Regions from separate parts of the Priestia sp. FSL W8-0524 genome, predicted to be linked through region 1. Evidence: a T-box and tRNA genes for the amino acid it is inferred to sense, from the RefSeq annotation. Region 1 holds a T-box; the other regions hold tRNA genes.
What was found. A T-box is a leader RNA that pairs with one kind of tRNA and senses whether it is charged. The one in region 1 lies ahead of leuS (leucine--tRNA ligase), so its partner is inferred to be a tRNA-Leu.

Region 1 (6,659 bases):
ACCGTCATATTTCGGTTACAGTTGGGCAAACGAATGTCCTTAATGAAGCCGGTAGTATTCAGCACAAAACGAAACTGACGGCCCTTCTTATTTTATGTACAGGATACGTATTATGCTGGGTCGCGTATGTTCAGTGGCAAACAACGATTGCTACGCATACGCGTGAGTTGAATATACCTCTTTCTAGCTACAGTTTGCTTTGGACGATTAACGGCATTTTAATTGTAGTCGGTCAGCCTTTGATTGTGCCTATCATTCAAAAAGTAGCAAAGACATTAAAAGTACAGGTTCTAATTGGAACGGTTATTTTTGTGGCTTCTTTCATCATCGTGGTGAATGCCACAACATTTTCGCAGTTCTTAACAGCAATGATTGTGTTAACAGTTGGAGAAATGTTTGTTTGGCCAGCAATTCCAGCTGTCGCAAGTCAGTTAGCTCCATCAGGAAAAGAAGGGTTTTATCAAGGCGTAGTCAACAGTATGGCTACTGCAGGTAAAATGATTGGCCCTCTCTTTGGAGGCGTTATTTTCGATGCGTTTAATATGTCTACCCTGTGCTATTTATTAATTGCACTATTGTTATTTAGCATGTGTACAACATGGATATACGATTATAAATTAAAAGAAAAACGTCAGCGTTCACTAACCATCTCTAAATAAATAGAGGTGGTTTTATTTTTGACTGTTCAATAAACGTAGGAATGTCTTCAGTATTCCTTTAATAATATAGTAAGGGTCGTGACAAGCAAAGAAAGGAGTATATACCTGTAAAAATGTAAGCGTTTTCTAATTATATGACTTCTTGGGGGGGCTAGAATATGCTTAGTATGATTGGATTAATTGGAGGATTATTGCTGCTCATTGTATTAACGATGAGAGGCATGAATTTATTTATAGCAGGTCCGCTTAGTGCTTTAGTTGTTGCGTTAACAAGCGGAATGCCTTTATTTCCACAGCTGGTGAAAGAAGGAGAAGCAAATTTTGTTGGGAATTATATGTCTGGTTTCACAGGATTTATTGCTTCTTGGTATTTAATGTTTCTATTGGGGGCCGTTTTTGGAAAAGTGATGGAAGACAGCGGGGCCGCTGATAGTGTTTCTCGCTGGATTGTCAGTAAACTAGGAATGAAAAGAGCAGTGTTGGCGATTGTACTTGCCTGTGCGGTCTTAACATATGGAGGAGTCAGTCTGTTTGTAGTAGCATTCTCTGTCTATCCAATGGCTTTAAGCTTATTCAAACAAGCTGATTTGCCGAGGCGGTTTATCCCTGCTGCTTTAGCATTCGGTTCCGTTACGTTTACGATGACCTCGGCTGGATCGCCTGAAATCCAAAACTGGATTCCAATTGAATATTTAAAGACTAGTCCGTATGCAGGATGGGAAGTTAGTTTAGTTGTAGCGGTAGTGATGGCTGTATTCGGCTACTGGTGGTTAAAGCGCTTAATTTCAAAAGCAGTTAAAAATGGAGAGCGTTTTATATCACGCGAGAAAGATCCAGCAGTAACGGAAAATCAGTCTCTTCCTAATCCGTTATTAAGTTTGCTTCCGCTTGTGGTCGTGCTCATTATTTCTTTTGCACTTCATAAGCCGCTTCAGCAATCTGCGTTGATTGTCGCACTTTTAAGCGGTATCATTGTCACATACATTGTGAACCGAAAACACTTTAAAGGATTTTGGAATGCAGCATCAGAAGGGACGCTTGGAGCGTTAATTGCAATTGGGAATACAGCTGCTGTCGTAGGTTTTGGAGGGGTTGCTAAGGCTGTTCCCGCGTTTGGAGTGGCTGTAGATGCCATGACGCATATTCCAGGCAGTCCGTTGATAGGGGGAGCTATTGCGGTGAGTGTTATCGCGGGGATGACAGGTTCGGCTTCAGGAGGTCAGGCGATTGCTTTGCCAATTTTAGCCCCTCACTATCTAGATGCTGGTGTAAATCCAGAAGCTCTCCATCGTGTAGTAGCTATATCTTCTGGCGTATTAGATTCCTTGCCTCATAATGGTTATGTCGTCACCACAATTAATTCTATTTGTGGAGAAACTCATAAAGATGCGTATGGATCAGTTGCAGCGATGACGGTAATTGTTCCGCTTGTTGGTCTCGTACTTGCGATTATCCTGTTTTCTTTTGGATTTGGTACTTAATAATAGCTGTTAAAGAAAGTAGAGGCGGGGACAAAAGTATTTTAGCTGAAGGAAGATCCGAACGATAAATCGTTCGGATCTTTTCATTATTATGGTGAACTCGGCTTTTATGTGTTTAGTTGCTTTAAGCTGTTGATTGGAGCGCAAGATGAAGCCTTGCACGGAAATGAACAGTTTTGTAGCAAGGAGTCCAGATATCCTATTTATTCAGCTTTAGATAGGATTAACTTAATTATGTCTAAATCTCTTTGTTTGGCGTTGTATGTATGTTTTTGGGAGAAGTTGTTCATATATAAGAATGAAAGAGGGGATTTAGCAACAAAGCAGTGAGGCAGTGTAGAAACTTTTACAAAATCCGTTGAACAACTTGCAGTTTGCGAACATATTATTTACAATACAAGGTAGTATGATGTAAAAACTATGATAAGGAATAGTAGTGAACGAAGCGAGCTAAGAGAGCTGACGGGTGGTGCGAGTCAGCAAACGGGCGTTCATGAACTCACCTTGGAGTTGTAAATGTGAAGTAAAGTAACATTTACCGTCTATCCGCGTTAAGGAAAATGAGTGAGTACATAATTGTGCTAATTTGGGTGGTACCGCGGGAAGTTTATTCAACCTCTCGTCCCTTTGTTTGAGGGATGAGGGGTTTTTTAGTTTAATTAAATACAGCTGGAGCGTACAAGGAGGATTATGTATGGCTTTTAATCATGAAAAGATCGAACAAAAATGGCAAAAAGTTTGGGAAGAAAATAAAACATTTAGAACAACAGAAGATGAAGGAAAGCGTAAGTTTTACGCATTAGATATGTTCCCTTATCCATCTGGGGCGGGTTTACACGTTGGGCATCCAGAAGGTTATACAGCAACGGACATTTTATCTCGTATGAAGCGTATGCAAGGATACAATGTACTTCATCCAATGGGATGGGATGCATTCGGACTACCTGCTGAGCAGTATGCATTAGATACAGGAAACGATCCGGCTGAGTTCACTGAACTTAACATTAATAATTTCCGTCGTCAAATCAAATCGTTAGGTTTCTCTTACGATTGGGAGCGTGAAATTAATACAACTGATCCTAACTACTACAAATGGACGCAGTGGATTTTCTTACAGTTATATAAAAAAGGCTTAGCTTATGTGGATGAAGTAGCTGTTAACTGGTGTCCTGCGTTGGGAACAGTACTTGCAAACGAAGAAGTTATAGATGGCAAAAGTGAGCGCGGTGGGCATCCGGTTGAGCGTCGTCCAATGAAGCAGTGGATGCTTAAAATCACAGCTTATGCAGATCGTTTACTAGAAGATTTAGATGATCTTGATTGGCCAGAAAGTATTAAAGAAATGCAGCGAAACTGGATTGGCCGCTCTGAAGGAGCTCACGTTCACTTCACAATTGATGGATATGACGAAACATTTACTGTGTTCACAACGCGTCCTGATACGCTGTTTGGGGCAACGTATGCCGTTTTAGCACCTGAACATCCGTTTGTGGATAAAATTACGACAGCCGAACAAAAAGAAGCGGTAGAAGCGTATTTAGATCAAATTAAAAGCAAAAGCGATTTAGAGCGTACAGACTTAGCTAAAGACAAAACGGGCGTATTCACAGGTGCTTATGCAATTAACCCTGTAAACGGTGAGAGAATGCCAATTTGGATTGCTGACTATGTTCTAATGAGCTATGGTACAGGTGCAATTATGGCTGTTCCTGCTCATGATGAGCGTGATTATGAGTTTGCTGTTAAATTTGAACTGCCGATTAAAGAAGTAGTAGCGGGTGGAGACGTTTCAAAAGAAGCTTATACAGGCGACGGCGAGCACGTTAATTCAGACTTCTTAAATGGTCTAGACAAAGAAGAAGCAATTTCAAATATGATTCAGTGGCTTCAAGCAAATGAAAAAGGTGAAAAACAAGTAACATACCGTCTGCGTGACTGGTTATTCAGCCGTCAGCGCTACTGGGGTGAACCGATTCCTGTTATTCACTGGGAAGATGGCACAACAACTGCAGTTCCTGAAGATCAGCTTCCGCTTGTTTTACCAAAAACAACTGAAATCAAGCCGTCAGGTACAGGTGAATCTCCATTAGCAAACATTGATGACTGGGTGAACGTTGTAGATCCGGAAACGGGCAAAAAAGGGCGCCGCGAAACAAATACAATGCCTCAATGGGCAGGCAGCTGCTGGTATTACTTACGCTACATTGATCCAACGAACAGCGAAGCATTAGCAGATGCAGACAAATTAAAAGAATGGTTGCCGGTTGATATTTATATCGGTGGAGCTGAACACGCTGTTCTTCATCTATTGTATGCTCGTTTCTGGCATAAATTTTTATATGATATCGGCGTAGTTCCAACAAAAGAGCCGTTCCAAAAACTGTTTAACCAAGGTATGATTCTTGGAGAAAACAATGAAAAAATGAGTAAGTCAAAAGGTAACGTTGTAAACCCAGACGAAATCGTAGAAAGCCACGGTGCAGATACGCTTCGCCTTTACGAAATGTTTATGGGACCGTTAGATGCATCCATTGCTTGGTCAACAAAAGGGCTTGATGGTGCACGCCGTTTCTTAGATCGTGTATGGCGTTTACTTATCGAGGATAATGGTGAATTAAGCAGCAAGGTTCAAGAAAGCAATGATACTACACTTGAACGCGTATATCACCAAACGGTGAAAAAAGTAACGGAAGATTACGAAGGTCTTCGTTTTAATACAGGTATCTCTCAACTTATGGTATTCATCAACGACGCATACAAAGTTGATGTGCTGCCAAAGCAATACGTAGAAGGATTTGTGAAGCTATTAGCACCAATTTGTCCTCATACAACTGAGGAATTATGGAGCAAACTAGGCCACGAAGATACGATTTCATATGAAGCTTGGCCTGCGTTTGATGAAGCGAAACTTGTAGATGATGAAGTGGAAATTGTCGTTCAAATTAACGGTAAAGTACGTGCAAAATTAAACGTACCTGCTGAGGCATCTCGTGAAGAGCTTCAAGATATTGCAATGGCTAATGAAGATGTTCAAGAGTTCATTGAAGGTAAGACAGTACGCAAAGTGATTGCTGTGCCTGGTAAATTAGTAAACATCGTAGCTAATTAAGTATTGATGTAGAACAGCCCCCCTGACTAAAGAGCAGTCAGGGGGGCTGTTCTAGACCTAAGCGTCTGATGTCCCCCTTTCGGGGTTGACATCAGGCCCTTAGTTAAACCTTTAACTACGATTGGAAAAGCTTAGGTAGGCTGCTGCTTAAGCTTTTCTTATTTAGTGGCATAAAGGTATTTGAATTTGCTACAATAGCGATAGCAAGCTGAATGAAAGAATAGAGAGGAATGACGAAGATGGAAGAAGTAAAAGTGATTACGCCTGAAGAGCTTCAAAAACGCGTTGAAAATGGAGAAGAGCTTCATTTAGTTGATGTTCGCGAAGATGAGGAAGTAGCAGAAGGAATGATTCCAACTGCTAAACACATTCGTATGAATGATATTCCAACTAATGTGGATTATTTCGATAAAGAAAAAGAATATATTTTCATTTGCCGTTCTGGACGCCGCAGTGAAAACGTATGTTACTACCTTCAAGAACAAGGTTATAAAGTAACAAATATGGTTGGCGGTATGTTAGAGTGGGAAGGAAAAACGGTTAATAAATAAGAAAAAGCGCCTTTGACAGGCGCTTTTTTCTTTTGGAATGAAACTTCTACCATTCGACTAAAATGATAGTAGCAAAACAAATGATGACTAAATCTATAAAAGTCTTCATAAAAATAGAGGTAGGAAGAAGTTGAAAATCAGTACGAAAGCCATCATTGAGAGAAGCAGTCCATTCTGATTGAAACAAATTTGATAGGACAAGGTGGTAGAAGCTATGATACAGGTGAAAATGTTTGATAAAGAGCATGAAAAAGATTTAGAGTTTGCGGTGAACCGATTTTTACGCAAATTAGAAGATGAAGACGTCGTGGATATTAAGTACCAAGTCACAGTGGATGTTGATCGTGATGAGCAGGTGTACTGTTTTTCAGCCATGGTTATGTATAAAGCCTAGCATATTATGCTAGGCTTGTTGCAAATTCTCCTGCATTACTGCCAGCCAAACGGCCTGTTACAAGGGCAGAAGTAATATTGTATCCTCCAGTATATCCGTGGATATCAAGAATTTCCCCGCAGAAGTAAAGGCCTTGCATAAATTTAGAAGACATTTCTTTTGGGTGAATTTCTTTAACGGATACTCCGCCTCCTGTGACGAAGGCTTTCTCTAAAGAAAGTGTGCCGTTTACAGCAAATTCAAATCGTTTGCACATTCTCGAGAATTCTCTCAGTTTTTCATGCTGAAGCTGTCCCGCTAGCGCTTGGCTATCAATGTCTGCTTGCTCGAGTAAAAATAATAGATAGCGTTCAGATACAAAACCTTTTAAAACATTTTTAATCACTTTTTTCGGCTCTTCTTTTGTTGTTTTGACTAATTGTTGAAAAATCTCTTCTTCGTTTTGGCTAGGAAATAAATCAAGAG
Region 2 (6,659 bases), on a different contig from region 1:
GGCGTAAAGCGCGCGCAGGCGGTTTCTTAAGTCTGATGTGAAAGCCCACGGCTCAACCGTGGAGGGTCATTGGAAACTGGGGAACTTGAGTGCAGAAGAGAAAAGCGGAATTCCACGTGTAGCGGTGAAATGCGTAGAGATGTGGAGGAACACCAGTGGCGAAGGCGGCTTTTTGGTCTGTAACTGACGCTGAGGCGCGAAAGCGTGGGGAGCAAACAGGATTAGATACCCTGGTAGTCCACGCCGTAAACGATGAGTGCTAAGTGTTAGAGGGTTTCCGCCCTTTAGTGCTGCAGCTAACGCATTAAGCACTCCGCCTGGGGAGTACGGTCGCAAGACTGAAACTCAAAGGAATTGACGGGGGCCCGCACAAGCGGTGGAGCATGTGGTTTAATTCGAAGCAACGCGAAGAACCTTACCAGGTCTTGACATCCTCTGACAACTCTAGAGATAGAGCGTTCCCCTTCGGGGGACAGAGTGACAGGTGGTGCATGGTTGTCGTCAGCTCGTGTCGTGAGATGTTGGGTTAAGTCCCGCAACGAGCGCAACCCTTGATCTTAGTTGCCAGCATTTAGTTGGGCACTCTAAGGTGACTGCCGGTGACAAACCGGAGGAAGGTGGGGATGACGTCAAATCATCATGCCCCTTATGACCTGGGCTACACACGTGCTACAATGGATGGTACAAAGGGCTGCAAGACCGCGAGGTCAAGCCAATCCCATAAAACCATTCTCAGTTCGGATTGTAGGCTGCAACTCGCCTACATGAAGCTGGAATCGCTAGTAATCGCGGATCAGCATGCCGCGGTGAATACGTTCCCGGGCCTTGTACACACCGCCCGTCACACCACGAGAGTTTGTAACACCCGAAGTCGGTGGAGTAACCGTAAGGAGCTAGCCGCCTAAGGTGGGACAGATGATTGGGGTGAAGTCGTAACAAGGTAGCCGTATCGGAAGGTGCGGCTGGATCACCTCCTTTCTAAGGATTTTTACATGACGTACGTTTTGACACTTTGTTCAGTTTTGAGAGTTCAATCTCTCAATTATAGAAAGCATACTACTTTCTTCTTATTAGATAAGAAGAATTTTGGTTGCGATTGTTCTTTGAAAACTAGATAACAGTAATTGCTGAGGAAAAGTGAAACTTTTCTTTAATCAAACCAATAAATAACACAACTTTATGTTGTACCATTTATTCGCTAATGGTTAAGTTAGAAAGGGCGCACGGTGAATGCCTTGGCACTAGGAGCCGATGAAGGACGGGACTAACACCGATATGCTTCGGGGAGCTGTAAGTGAGCTTTGATCCGGAGATTTCCGAATGGGGAAACCCACTGTTCGTAATGGAACAGTATCTTTATCTGAATACATAGGATATTGAAGGCAGACCCGGGGAACTGAAACATCTAAGTACCCGGAGGAAGAGAAAGCAAATGCGATTTCCTGAGTAGCGGCGAGCGAAACGGAATTAGCCCAAACCAAGAGGCTTGCCTCTTGGGGTTGTAGGACACTCTATACGGAGTTACAAAGGAACGAAGTAAATGAAGCGACCTGGAAAGGTCCGTCGAAGAAGGTAACAACCCTGTAGTTGAAACTTCGTTCCCTCTTGAGTGGATCCTGAGTACGGCGGAACACGTGAAATTCCGTCGGAAGCTGGGAGGACCATCTCCCAAGGCTAAATACTACCTAGTGACCGATAGTGAACCAGTACCGTGAGGGAAAGGTGAAAAGCACCCCGGAAGGGGAGTGAAAGAGATCCTGAAACCGTGTGCCTACAAGTAGTCAGAGCCCGTTAATGGGTGATGGCGTGCCTTTTGTAGAATGAACCGGCGAGTTACGATCCCATGCAAGGTTAAGCTGATAAGGCGGAGCCGTAGCGAAAGCGAGTCTGAATAGGGCGTTTAGTATGTGGTTGTAGACCCGAAACCAGGTGATCTACCCATGTCCAGGGTGAAGTTCAGGTAACACTGAATGGAGGCCCGAACCCACGCACGTTGAAAAGTGCGGGGATGAGGTGTGGGTAGCGGAGAAATTCCAATCGAACCTGGAGATAGCTGGTTCTCTCCGAAATAGCTTTAGGGCTAGCCTCATGTTGTGAGAGTCTTGGAGGTAGAGCACTGATTGGACTAGGGGCCCCCAACGGGTTACCGAATTCAGTCAAACTCCGAATGCCAAAGACTTATCCATGGGAGTCAGACTGCGAGTGATAAGATCCGTAGTCAAAAGGGAAACAGCCCAGACCACCAGCTAAGGTCCCCAAGTATACGTTAAGTGGAAAAGGATGTGGAGTTGCTTAGACAACCAGGATGTTGGCTTAGAAGCAGCCACCATTTAAAGAGTGCGTAATAGCTCACTGGTCGAGTGACTCTGCGCCGAAAATGTACCGGGGCTAAACGTATCACCGAAGCTGTGGATTGACATCTTTGATGTCAGTGGTAGGAGAGCGTTCTAAGTGCAGCGAAGTCAGACCGTAAGGACTGGTGGAGCGCTTAGAAGTGAGAATGCCGGTATGAGTAGCGAAAGACAAGTGAGAATCTTGTCCACCGAATGCCTAAGGTTTCCTGAGGAAGGCTCGTCCGCTCAGGGTTAGTCGGGACCTAAGCCGAGGCTGAAAAGCGTAGGCGATGGCCAACAGGTTGATATTCCTGTACCACCTCCCCGCCGTTTGAGTAATGGGGGGACGCAGTAGGATAGGGTAAGCGCGCTGCTGGATATGCGCGTTCAAGCAGTTAGGCTGATGAGTAGGCAAATCCGCTCATCATAAAGGCTGAGCTGTGATGACGAGGGAATTATAGTACCGAAGTTCCTGATTCCACACTGCCAAGAAAAGCCTCTAGCGAGGCGGGAGGTGCCCGTACCGCAAACCGACACAGGTAGGCGAGGAGAGAATCCTAAGGTGATCGAGAGAACTCTCGTTAAGGAACTCGGCAAAATGACCCCGTAACTTCGGGAGAAGGGGTGCTCTGGTAGGGTGTATAGCCCGAGAGAGCCGCAGTGAATAGGCCCAGGCGACTGTTTAGCAAAAACACAGGTCTCTGCGAAGCCGCAAGGCGAAGTATAGGGGCTGACGCCTGCCCGGTGCTGGAAGGTTAAGAGGAGGGGTTATCCTTTGGGAGAAGCTCTGAATCGAAGCCCCAGTAAACGGCGGCCGTAACTATAACGGTCCTAAGGTAGCGAAATTCCTTGTCGGGTAAGTTCCGACCCGCACGAAAGGCGTAACGATCTGGGCACTGTCTCAACGAGAGACTCGGTGAAATTATAGTACCTGTGAAGATGCAGGTTACCCGCGACAGGACGGAAAGACCCCGTGGAGCTTTACTGTAGCCTGATATTGAATTTTGGTACAGCTTGTACAGGATAGGTAGGAGCCTGAGAAGCCGGAGCGCTAGCTTCGGTGGAGGCGTCGGTGGGATACTACCCTGGCTGTATTGAAATTCTAACCCGCGGCCCTGATCGGGCCGGGAGACAGTGTCAGGTGGGCAGTTTGACTGGGGCGGTCGCCTCCTAAAATGTAACGGAGGCGCCCAAAGGTTCCCTCAGAATGGTTGGAAATCATTCGTAGAGTGTAAAGGCACAAGGGAGCTTGACTGCGAGACCTACAAGTCGAGCAGGGACGAAAGTCGGGCTTAGTGATCCGGTGGTTCCGCATGGAAGGGCCATCGCTCAACGGATAAAAGCTACCCCGGGGATAACAGGCTTATCTCCCCCAAGAGTCCACATCGACGGGGAGGTTTGGCACCTCGATGTCGGCTCATCGCATCCTGGGGCTGTAGTCGGTCCCAAGGGTTGGGCTGTTCGCCCATTAAAGCGGTACGCGAGCTGGGTTCAGAACGTCGTGAGACAGTTCGGTCCCTATCCGTCGTGGGCGTAGGAAATTTGAGAGGAGCTGTCCTTAGTACGAGAGGACCGGGATGGACACACCGCTGGTGTACCAGTTGTCTTGCCAAAGGCATCGCTGGGTAGCTATGTGTGGACGGGATAAGTGCTGAAAGCATCTAAGCATGAAGCCCCCCTCAAGATGAGATTTCCCATAGCGCAAGCTAGTAAGATCCCTGAAAGATGATCAGGTTGATAGGTCAGAGGTGGAAGCGTGGCGACATGTGTAGCTGACTGATACTAATCGATCGAGGACTTAACCAAACTTTTAAAAGCGTAAGCTTTACTCAGCAAATTGTTATCTAGTTTTGAGAGAGCAATCTCTTGTCTGGTGGCGATAGCGAAGAGGTCACACCCGTTCCCATACCGAACACGGAAGTTAAGCTCTTTAGCGCCAATGGTAGTTGGGACTTTGTCCCTGTGAGAGTAGGACGTTGCCAGGCAATGAATAAAACCCCTTATGAGTCTCTTGTAAAGAGCATAGGGGTTTTTTATTTGAAATAGTTTATTATGAGTATTTAAAGTAACGCTTATTAACGCGCTTATATAGATTCTTTGGAGGATTAGCTCAGCTGGGAGACCCCCTGCCTTACAAGCAGGGGGTCGGCGGTTCGATCCCGTCATCCTCCACCATCTTTATTGGGCTATCGCCAAGCGGTAAGGCAACGGATTTTGATTCCGTCATGCGTTGGTTCGAATCCAGCTAGCCCAGCCATAGAGAGCCATTAGCTCAGTTGGTAGAGCATCTGACTTTTAATCAGAGGGTCGAAGGTTCGAGTCCTTCATGGCTCACCAGTTATATTTACACGCGGGTGTGGCGGAATTGGCAGACGCGCTAGACTTAGGATCTAGTGTCTTATGACGTGGGGGTTCAAGTCCCTTCACCCGCATCTTAATTTAGATAAATTCGCGGAAGTAGTTCAGTGGTAGAACACCACCTTGCCAAGGTGGGGGTCGCGAGTTCGAACCTCGTCTTCCGCTCCATATATATATTGGCGGCATAGCCAAGTGGTAAGGCCAAGGTCTGCAAAACCTTTATCACCGGTTCAAATCCGGTTGCCGCCTCCACGTATAAGTCCTGCCGGGGTGGTGGAATTGGCAGACACACAGGACTTAAAATCCTGCGGTAGGTGACTACCGTGCCGGTTCAAGTCCGGCCCTCGGCACCATTTTAATAAGCGCCCGTAGCTCAATTGGATAGAGCGTTTGACTACGGATCAAAAGGTTAGGGGTTCGACTCCTCTCGGGCGCGCCATAAACGGGAAGTAGCTCAGCTTGGTAGAGCACTTGGTTTGGGACCAAGGGGTCGCAGGTTCGAATCCTGTCTTCCCGACCATTTATGGGGCCTTAGCTCAGCTGGGAGAGCGCCTGCCTTGCACGCAGGAGGTCAGCGGTTCGATCCCGCTAGGCTCCACCAATGAAATTAAATAATTGTAACGAATAATATGGCGGTGTAGCTCAGCTGGCTAGAGCGTACGGTTCATACCCGTGAGGTCGTGGGTTCGACTCCCTCCGCCGCTACCATATAAGTTACATTTGTTATAAATATACGGAGGAATACCCAAGTCCGGCTGAAGGGATCGGTCTTGAAAACCGACAGGGGTGTTAAAGCCCGCGGGGGTTCGAATCCCTCTTCCTCCGCCATTATTTTCTATTTTGGTCCCGTGGTGTAGCGGTTAACATGCCTGCCTGTCACGCAGGAGATCGCGGGTTCGAATCCCGTCGGGACCGCCATCTTAAGAAAATATGCGGGTGTAGTTTAGTGGTAAAACCTCAGCCTTCCAAGCTGATGTCGTGAGTTCGATTCTCATCACCCGCTCCAAATCCAAGTAAAGGGCCTATAGCTCAGCTGGTTAGAGCGCACGCCTGATAAGCGTGAGGTCGGTGGTTCGAGTCCACTTAGGCCCATCATGTTTTATAGTAATTGAATTTAACTTATAAATTGATACTGGCCCGTTGGTCAAGCGGTTAAGACACCGCCCTTTCACGGCGGTAACACGGGTTCGAATCCCGTACGGGTCATCAAAAAAGCAGTTTGCATTTGCAAACTGCTTTTTTATTCCTATTAAATAAAATTAGGAGGAGATTGAATAAGAAAAGCGAAATAAGCTGTGGTAGCTTCTGCCGTAGGTTTAGTTATTTTTAGTTAGCGCCTCCATTAGCTCTACCGAATTTAGGAGGTTCTTCTGGATCAGCAGAAGCTGCTGATGTTGAAGGAGACGTAACGGAAAAAGCGTTCTTTGAATCTGCTCAATAGTACAATGTGATGGTACTGGGTCTTTAGAGGATGATTCGAACAAACAGGTGATGACCAAAAAACGGTCAACTTTCATAGACCTTAACCGAATGGACTCTTCTGTAACGAGAAACAATGTTTAAAGATCTCCACCACTTTATGTATTAATAACTTAAAACCTTAAATAAAATATTCTCCTTAATATAAATGCCTTTATAAAAGTTGTGCTAATCTCTTTTCTTAATTGCTGAAAAGTTGTATCTAATCCCCCATTGTGTGTAAAACAAAAGTTAAATTCCTTACAGAGCGTTTCTCTGCACGTTAAAGACATATAATTTAATGTTTTTTATTAATAAATGCTGTAATTAAATAATCTCTGCATAAATTTAGACCTTTCTTCTTATAACATTAATTTAATAGGGAATATAATATCAATTTCCTATGTATTGTTCATGACATAGTTATTTGGCTAATGTTTAAAACACTAAGGAAATACTTCTATACATTTAATAAATATATAAAAGGAAAGTTCGTAAAAGTATACTTTT
Region 3 (6,659 bases), 4.4 Mb from region 1:
TAGCTAACTTTATCAATAAAAATACGGTTTAGATCTCTTGAAGCATCTCTATACCTTTTGACATTTCTTCAATTACTTCTTGGTCCTTTTCTTTTTCTCTTAAGTTCATAAGTGTATCTAATGCTTCTTTATCACCAATTTTGCCTAACGCCCATGCCGCCGTTCCTCTAATGACAGGGCGAACGTCATTTTTAATTAACTCAATTAAATCTGGAACAGCGGTTTGATCTTTAAAATGGGCAAGTGCAATAATGGCATTACGCTGAATTGGCTTTTTCCCTCTCCATGACCCTGAAACATGTCCAAATTTCTCTTTGAACTCACGATTACTCATCGTTAAAAGCGGTTTTAATTTAGGCTTCGCAAGTTCTGGGTCAGGCTCCATCTCAGGGTGAAAATGAAAGTCTTTGCCTTTATTTTCAGGACACACAGTTTGACATGTATCACAGCCATATAAACGATTGCCTAATTTACTTCGAAATTCTTCAGCTAAAAATCCTTTTGTTTGGGTTAAAAAGGCAATACATCGCTGCGAATTCAGCTGACCGCCTGTTACAAGCGCACCGGTAGGGCACACATCCACGCACTTATTACAAGTACCACAGCCGTCTTCTATCGGTTTATCAGGAGGAAACGGGATATCTGTAATCATTTCCCCTAAATACACGTAGGAACCGAATTCAGGTGTGATAATGGCACAGTTCTTACCGCTCCAGCCAATACCAGCTCTTTCTGCTACAGCTCGGTCCGACAGCTCGCCTGTATCTACCATCGATTGAAGGATAGCTGCAGGTACTTTTTCTTTTATGAAAGCTTCAAGCTTTTGAAGCCTATCACGTAAAACCGTATGATAATCTTGTCCCCAAGAAGCACGGCAAAAGATCCCTCGGCGATCTTCCTTTGTGCTCTTTGGTGCATCCTTTAATTTAGAAGGATACGCAAGTGCAATTGAAATAATGGATCTAGCTTTTGGAACAACTAATGTGGGATCTACTCTTTTTTCAATATCAGGTTCCTCAAAGCCTGAAGCATAACCTAACTCTTGCTGTGCTAACAATCGATTCTTTAACTCATCAAACATAGAAGCACTCGCAAATCCAATCTTATCGATTCCAATCTCTTTGCTGTATGAAATAATTTCTTCCTTCAACTGATACGCATTCATAGTGAGTAATAGCCTCCTTTCTAAGAAATTCTATATATTCATGCATTGAACTGTTTTCTCACTCAATGAAATGATAGGATGGTATCTATAAACGAACAAATACTAATTATAATAGAAAGGATCAAAAAAATGAACTTTACATTATCACCCGCTATTAAACAGCTTTGCCCTTCTTTTAAAATGGGAATCATTCAGTATAAAAATATTGAAGTTGGCGATTCTCCTCAAATGCTAAAAGGACGTCTGCGCCTTTTTCAAGAATCCATTTATTTTGACCTTGAGTCAAAAAAAGTAACAGAATTTGAAGGTGTTAGCGAGTGGAGAAAGCTTTTCAAAACGTTTGGAACGGATCCAAGTAAATACCGTCCTTCTATAGAAGCTTTAATTCGACGGATAGGAAAACAAACGTACCTTCCTTCTATCAATTCTGCTGTGGACATTAATAACTTTTTTTCATTGCAATATGAAGTACCAATTGGAATTTATGATTCTTCTAATTTAGAGGGCCACGTTGAATTTACTATCGGTAAAAAAGAAGAGTTTTACGAAGCTCTAAATGAACGTAACATTTCTTTAGAAAATAAAATCATTTCAAAAGATGCCCTAGGAGCTTTCGGAAGCCCTTATGTGGATTCTAACCGAGCGTACGTAACTGAAAAGACAACACAAGCTGTACAATTCATCTATTTAAAACCTTCACTTTCAGAAGAACAGGCTTATAAACTAACTAAATCCTTAAGTGACATGTTCATTCAAATTCACGGCGGCGAAGCAACCTATCAAGTCATTAACTGATGTACGTAAATATAGCGTCTATCTTTTCAAGATAGACGCTATATTTACGCTAAAAATAAAAAACGCAACATCTCAGCTTTGAAAGCGAGACACTGCGTTGTGATAACAATATGTATGGAGCGGGTGATGAGAATCGAACTCACGACATCAGCTTGGAAGGCTGAGGTTTTACCACTAAACTACACCCGCAAATATTATCAAAATTTGTCGACCAATAAGTAAAAATAAAAACAGGAATCATCCTGTCAAGTAAAGCTAAAGTACCGATGGTCGGGGTCGAACCGACACTCCCGAAGGAACACGATTTTGAGTCGTGCGCGTCTGCCAATTCCGCCACATCGGCAAAATAAAAAAGGCAAGTTAAAATTATAAATGGTGCCGAGGGCCGGACTTGAACCGGCACGGTAGTCACCTACCGCAGGATTTTAAGTCCTGTGTGTCTGCCAATTCCACCACCCCGGCAGCTTGTAAATAAATGGAGGCGGCAACCGGATTTGAACCGGTGATAAAGGTTTTGCAGACCTCTGCCTTACCACTTGGCTATGCCGCCATTTACTCAAGACTAAATAACTTTATTAAAATTAAATTGGAGCGGAAGACGAGGTTCGAACTCGCGACCCCCACCTTGGCAAGGTGGTGTTCTACCACTGAACTACTTCCGCAAATATGGCTGGGCTAGCTGGATTCGAACCAACGCATGACGGAATCAAAATCCGTTGCCTTACCGCTTGGCGATAGCCCAATATTGGAATATGCATATCGTTTATAAATGGGGCGACTGATGGGAATCGAACCCACGAATGCCGGAACCACAATCCGGTGCGTTAACCACTTCGCCACAATCGCCACGTATATATGCAATGTTAATTTTATAATTGGCAGGGGCAGTAGGAATCGAACCCACACTGACGGTTTTGGAGACCGTAGTTCTACCTTTAAACTATGCCCCTGTAAATGGTGGAGGGGGGCAGATTCGAACTGCCGAACCCGAAGGAGCGGATTTACAGTCCGCCGCGTTTAGCCACTTCGCTACCCCTCCACAATAACTGTGGTGCCGGCAAGAGGACTTGAACCCCCAACCTACTGATTACAAGTCAGTTGCTCTACCAGTTGAGCTACACCGGCATTTTAAAAACAAATGTTTTTAAAATGGTGGCTCGGGACGGAATCGAACCGCCGACACAAGGATTTTCAGTCCTTTGCTCTACCAACTGAGCTACCGAGCCTTATTAAATTCAAAATGGCGGTCCCGACGGGAATCGAACCCGCGATCTCCTGCGTGACAGGCAGGCATGTTAACCGCTACACCACGGGACCACTTGGTTGCGGGGACAGGATTTGAACCTGCGACCTTCGGGTTATGAGCCCGACGAGCTACCGAACTGCTCCACCCCGCGATGATAATATATGGTGGAGGATGACGGGATCGAACCGCCGACCCCCTGCTTGTAAGGCAGGTGCTCTCCCAGCTGAGCTAATCCTCCACTATTATGTAGATAAAAATAAATGGTGACCCGTACGGGATTCGAACCCGTGTTACCGCCGTGAAAGGGCGGTGTCTTAACCGCTTGACCAACGGGCCACTGTGCTAATTAAATAAAAATGGCGGAGAGCAAGGGATTTGAACCCTTGAGACAGCGTTAACCGCCTACACGATTTCCAATCGTGCTCCTTCGGCCACTCGGACAGCTCTCCAAATGGCTCCACAGGTAGGACTCGAACCTACGACCGATCGGTTAACAGCCGATAGCTCTACCACTGAGCTACTGTGGAATAATAACAGCCTGGCAACGTCCTACTCTCACAGGGACAAAGTCCCAACTACCATTGGCGCTAAAGAGCTTAACTTCCGTGTTCGGTATGGGAACGGGTGTGACCTCTTCGCTATCGCCACCAGACATATTATATTATACATGATTTAAAAAAGAAAGCAAGACTTTTTTTGAAAAAGTTTTGTTCTTTCAAAACTAGATAACAGGTTGCTGAGTAAAGCTTACGCTTTTAAAAGTTTGGTTAAGTCCTCGATCGATTAGTATCAGTCAGCTACACATGTCGCCACGCTTCCACCTCTGACCTATCAACCTGATCATCTTTCAGGGATCTTACTAGCTTGCGCTATGGGAAATCTCATCTTGAGGGGGGCTTCATGCTTAGATGCTTTCAGCACTTATCCCGTCCACACATAGCTACCCAGCGATGCCTTTGGCAAGACAACTGGTACACCAGCGGTGTGTCCATCCCGGTCCTCTCGTACTAAGGACAGCTCCTCTCAAATTTCCTACGCCCACGACGGATAGGGACCGAACTGTCTCACGACGTTCTGAACCCAGCTCGCGTACCGCTTTAATGGGCGAACAGCCCAACCCTTGGGACCGACTACAGCCCCAGGATGCGATGAGCCGACATCGAGGTGCCAAACCTCCCCGTCGATGTGGACTCTTGGGGGAGATAAGCCTGTTATCCCCGGGGTAGCTTTTATCCGTTGAGCGATGGCCCTTCCATGCGGAACCACCGGATCACTAAGCCCGACTTTCGTCCCTGCTCGACTTGTAGGTCTCGCAGTCAAGCTCCCTTGTGCCTTTACACTCTACGAATGATTTCCAACCATTCTGAGGGAACCTTTGGGCGCCTCCGTTACATTTTAGGAGGCGACCGCCCCAGTCAAACTGCCCACCTGACACTGTCTCCCGGCCCGATCAGGGCCGCGGGTTAGAATTTCAATACAGCCAGGGTAGTATCCCACCGACGCCTCCACCGAAGCTAGCGCTCCGGCTTCTCAGGCTCCTACCTATCCTGTACAAGCTGTACCAAAATTCAATATCAGGCTACAGTAAAGCTCCACGGGGTCTTTCCGTCCTGTCGCGGGTAACCTGCATCTTCACAGGTACTATAATTTCACCGAGTCTCTCGTTGAGACAGTGCCCAGATCGTTACGCCTTTCGTGCGGGTCGGAACTTACCCGACAAGGAATTTCGCTACCTTAGGACCGTTATAGTTACGGCCGCCGTTTACTGGGGCTTCGATTCAGAGCTTCTCCCAAAGGATAACCCCTCCTCTTAACCTTCCAGCACCGGGCAGGCGTCAGCCCCTATACTTCGCCTTGCGGCTTCGCAGAGACCTGTGTTTTTGCTAAACAGTCGCCTGGGCCTATTCACTGCGGCTCTCTCGGGCTATACACCCTACCAGAGCACCCCTTCTCCCGAAGTTACGGGGTCATTTTGCCGAGTTCCTTAACGAGAGTTCTCTCGATCACCTTAGGATTCTCTCCTCGCCTACCTGTGTCGGTTTGCGGTACGGGCACCTCCCGCCTCGCTAGAGGCTTTTCTTGGCAGTGTGGAATCAGGAACTTCGGTACTATAATTCCCTCGTCATCACAGCTCAGCCTTTATGATGAGCGGATTTGCCTACTCATCAGCCTAACTGCTTGAACGCGCATATCCAGCAGCGCGCTTACCCTATCCTACTGCGTCCCCCCATTACTCAAACGGCGGGGAGGTGGTACAGGAATATCAACCTGTTGGCCATCGCCTACGCTTTTCAGCCTCGGCTTAGGTCCCGACTAACCCTGAGCGGACGAGCCTTCCTCAGGAAACCTTAGGCATTCGGTGGACAAGATTCTCACTTGTCTTTCGCTACTCATACCGGCATTCTCACTTCTAAGCGCTCCACCAGTCCTTACGGTCTGACTTCGCTGCACTTAGAACGCTCTCCTACCACTGACATCAAAGATGTCAATCCACAGCTTCGGTGATACGTTTAGCCCCGGTACATTTTCGGCGCAGAGTCACTCGACCAGTGAGCTATTACGCACTCTTTAAATGGTGGCTGCTTCTAAGCCAACATCCTGGTTGTCTAAGCAACTCCACATCCTTTTCCACTTAACGTATACTTGGGGACCTTAGCTGGTGGTCTGGGCTGTTTCCCTTTTGACTACGGATCTTATCACTCGCAGTCTGACTCCCATGGATAAGTCTTTGGCATTCGGAGTTTGACTGAATTCGGTAACCCGTTGGGGGCCCCTAGTCCAATCAGTGCTCTACCTCCAAGACTCTCACAACATGAGGCTAGCCCTAAAGCTATTTCGGAGAGAACCAGCTATCTCCAGGTTCGATTGGAATTTCTCCGCTACCCACACCTCATCCCCGCACTTTTCAACGTGCGTGGGTTCGGGCCTCCATTCAGTGTTACCTGAACTTCACCCTGGACATGGGTAGATCACCTGGTTTCGGGTCTACAACCACATACTAAACGCCCTATTCAGACTCGCTTTCGCTACGGCTCCGCCTTATCAGCTTAACCTTGCATGGGATCGTAACTCGCCGGTTCATTCTACAAAAGGCACGCCATCACCCATTAACGGGCTCTGACTACTTGTAGGCACACGGTTTCAGGATCTCTTTCACTCCCCTTCCGGGGTGCTTTTCACCTTTCCCTCACGGTACTGGTTCACTATCGGTCACTAGGTAGTATTTAGCCTTGGGAGATGGTCCTCCCAGCTTCCGACGGAATTTCACGTGTTCCGCCGTACTCAGGATCCACTCAAGAGGGAACGAAGTTTCAACTACAGGGTTGTTACCTTCTTCGACGGACCTTTCCAGGTCGCTTCATTTACTTCGTTCCTTTGTAACTCCGTATAGAGTGTCCTACAACCCCAAGAGGCAAGCCTCTTGGTTTGGGCTAATTCCGTTTCGCTCGCCGC

Region 2: it has a tRNA-Leu gene. The T-box ahead of leuS (leucine--tRNA ligase) is inferred to sense a tRNA for this amino acid. The anticodon was not compared.
Region 3: it has a tRNA-Leu gene. The T-box ahead of leuS (leucine--tRNA ligase) is inferred to sense a tRNA for this amino acid. The anticodon was not compared.

What each region holds. Positions count from the first base shown of each region.
Region 1 is NZ_JBBOUG010000001.1:4,505,023-4,511,681, reverse strand. Features, by position in the region: gene NST66_RS23525 (MDR family MFS transporter) at 1-659, shown strand, start outside; gene NST66_RS23520 (GntP family permease) at 818-2,140, shown strand; T-box leader at 2,552-2,770, shown strand; gene leuS (leucine--tRNA ligase) at 2,835-5,249, shown strand; gene NST66_RS23510 (rhodanese-like domain-containing protein) at 5,489-5,800, shown strand; gene NST66_RS23505 (sporulation protein Cse60) at 6,015-6,194, shown strand; gene NST66_RS23500 (BaiN/RdsA family NAD(P)/FAD-dependent oxidoreductase) at 6,199-6,659, opposite strand, start outside.
Region 2 is NZ_JBBOUG010000004.1:39,671-46,329, forward strand. Features, by position in the region: rRNA gene NST66_RS28515 (16S ribosomal RNA) at 1-978, shown strand, start outside; rRNA gene NST66_RS28520 (23S ribosomal RNA) at 1,204-4,139, shown strand; rRNA gene rrf (5S ribosomal RNA) at 4,203-4,318, shown strand; tRNA gene NST66_RS28530 (tRNA-Val) at 4,433-4,508, shown strand; tRNA gene NST66_RS28535 (tRNA-Gln) at 4,516-4,590, shown strand; tRNA gene NST66_RS28540 (tRNA-Lys) at 4,595-4,670, shown strand; tRNA gene NST66_RS28545 (tRNA-Leu) at 4,684-4,765, shown strand; tRNA gene NST66_RS28550 (tRNA-Gly) at 4,785-4,859, shown strand; tRNA gene NST66_RS28555 (tRNA-Cys) at 4,870-4,943, shown strand; tRNA gene NST66_RS28560 (tRNA-Leu) at 4,956-5,044, shown strand; tRNA gene NST66_RS28565 (tRNA-Arg) at 5,054-5,130, shown strand; tRNA gene NST66_RS28570 (tRNA-Pro) at 5,135-5,211, shown strand; tRNA gene NST66_RS28575 (tRNA-Ala) at 5,217-5,292, shown strand; tRNA gene NST66_RS28580 (tRNA-Met) at 5,323-5,399, shown strand; tRNA gene NST66_RS28585 (tRNA-Ser) at 5,427-5,519, shown strand; tRNA gene NST66_RS28590 (tRNA-Asp) at 5,534-5,609, shown strand; tRNA gene NST66_RS28595 (tRNA-Gly) at 5,624-5,697, shown strand; tRNA gene NST66_RS28600 (tRNA-Ile) at 5,710-5,783, shown strand; tRNA gene NST66_RS28605 (tRNA-Glu) at 5,826-5,897, shown strand.
Region 3 is NZ_JBBOUG010000001.1:130,559-137,217, reverse strand. Features, by position in the region: gene queG (tRNA epoxyqueuosine(34) reductase QueG) at 29-1,165, opposite strand; gene NST66_RS00730 (B3/B4 domain-containing protein) at 1,295-1,960, shown strand; tRNA gene NST66_RS00725 (tRNA-Gly) at 2,076-2,149, opposite strand; tRNA gene NST66_RS00720 (tRNA-Leu) at 2,222-2,303, opposite strand; tRNA gene NST66_RS00715 (tRNA-Leu) at 2,334-2,422, opposite strand; tRNA gene NST66_RS00710 (tRNA-Cys) at 2,437-2,510, opposite strand; tRNA gene NST66_RS00705 (tRNA-Gly) at 2,548-2,622, opposite strand; tRNA gene NST66_RS00700 (tRNA-Gln) at 2,628-2,702, opposite strand; tRNA gene NST66_RS00695 (tRNA-His) at 2,731-2,806, opposite strand; tRNA gene NST66_RS00690 (tRNA-Trp) at 2,837-2,910, opposite strand; tRNA gene NST66_RS00685 (tRNA-Tyr) at 2,916-2,999, opposite strand; tRNA gene NST66_RS00680 (tRNA-Thr) at 3,010-3,085, opposite strand; tRNA gene NST66_RS00675 (tRNA-Phe) at 3,111-3,186, opposite strand; tRNA gene NST66_RS00670 (tRNA-Asp) at 3,202-3,277, opposite strand; tRNA gene NST66_RS00665 (tRNA-Met) at 3,281-3,357, opposite strand; tRNA gene NST66_RS00660 (tRNA-Val) at 3,369-3,444, opposite strand; tRNA gene NST66_RS00655 (tRNA-Glu) at 3,468-3,542, opposite strand; tRNA gene NST66_RS00650 (tRNA-Ser) at 3,564-3,655, opposite strand; tRNA gene NST66_RS00645 (tRNA-Asn) at 3,659-3,733, opposite strand; rRNA gene rrf (5S ribosomal RNA) at 3,743-3,858, opposite strand; rRNA gene NST66_RS00635 (23S ribosomal RNA) at 3,970-6,659, opposite strand, start outside.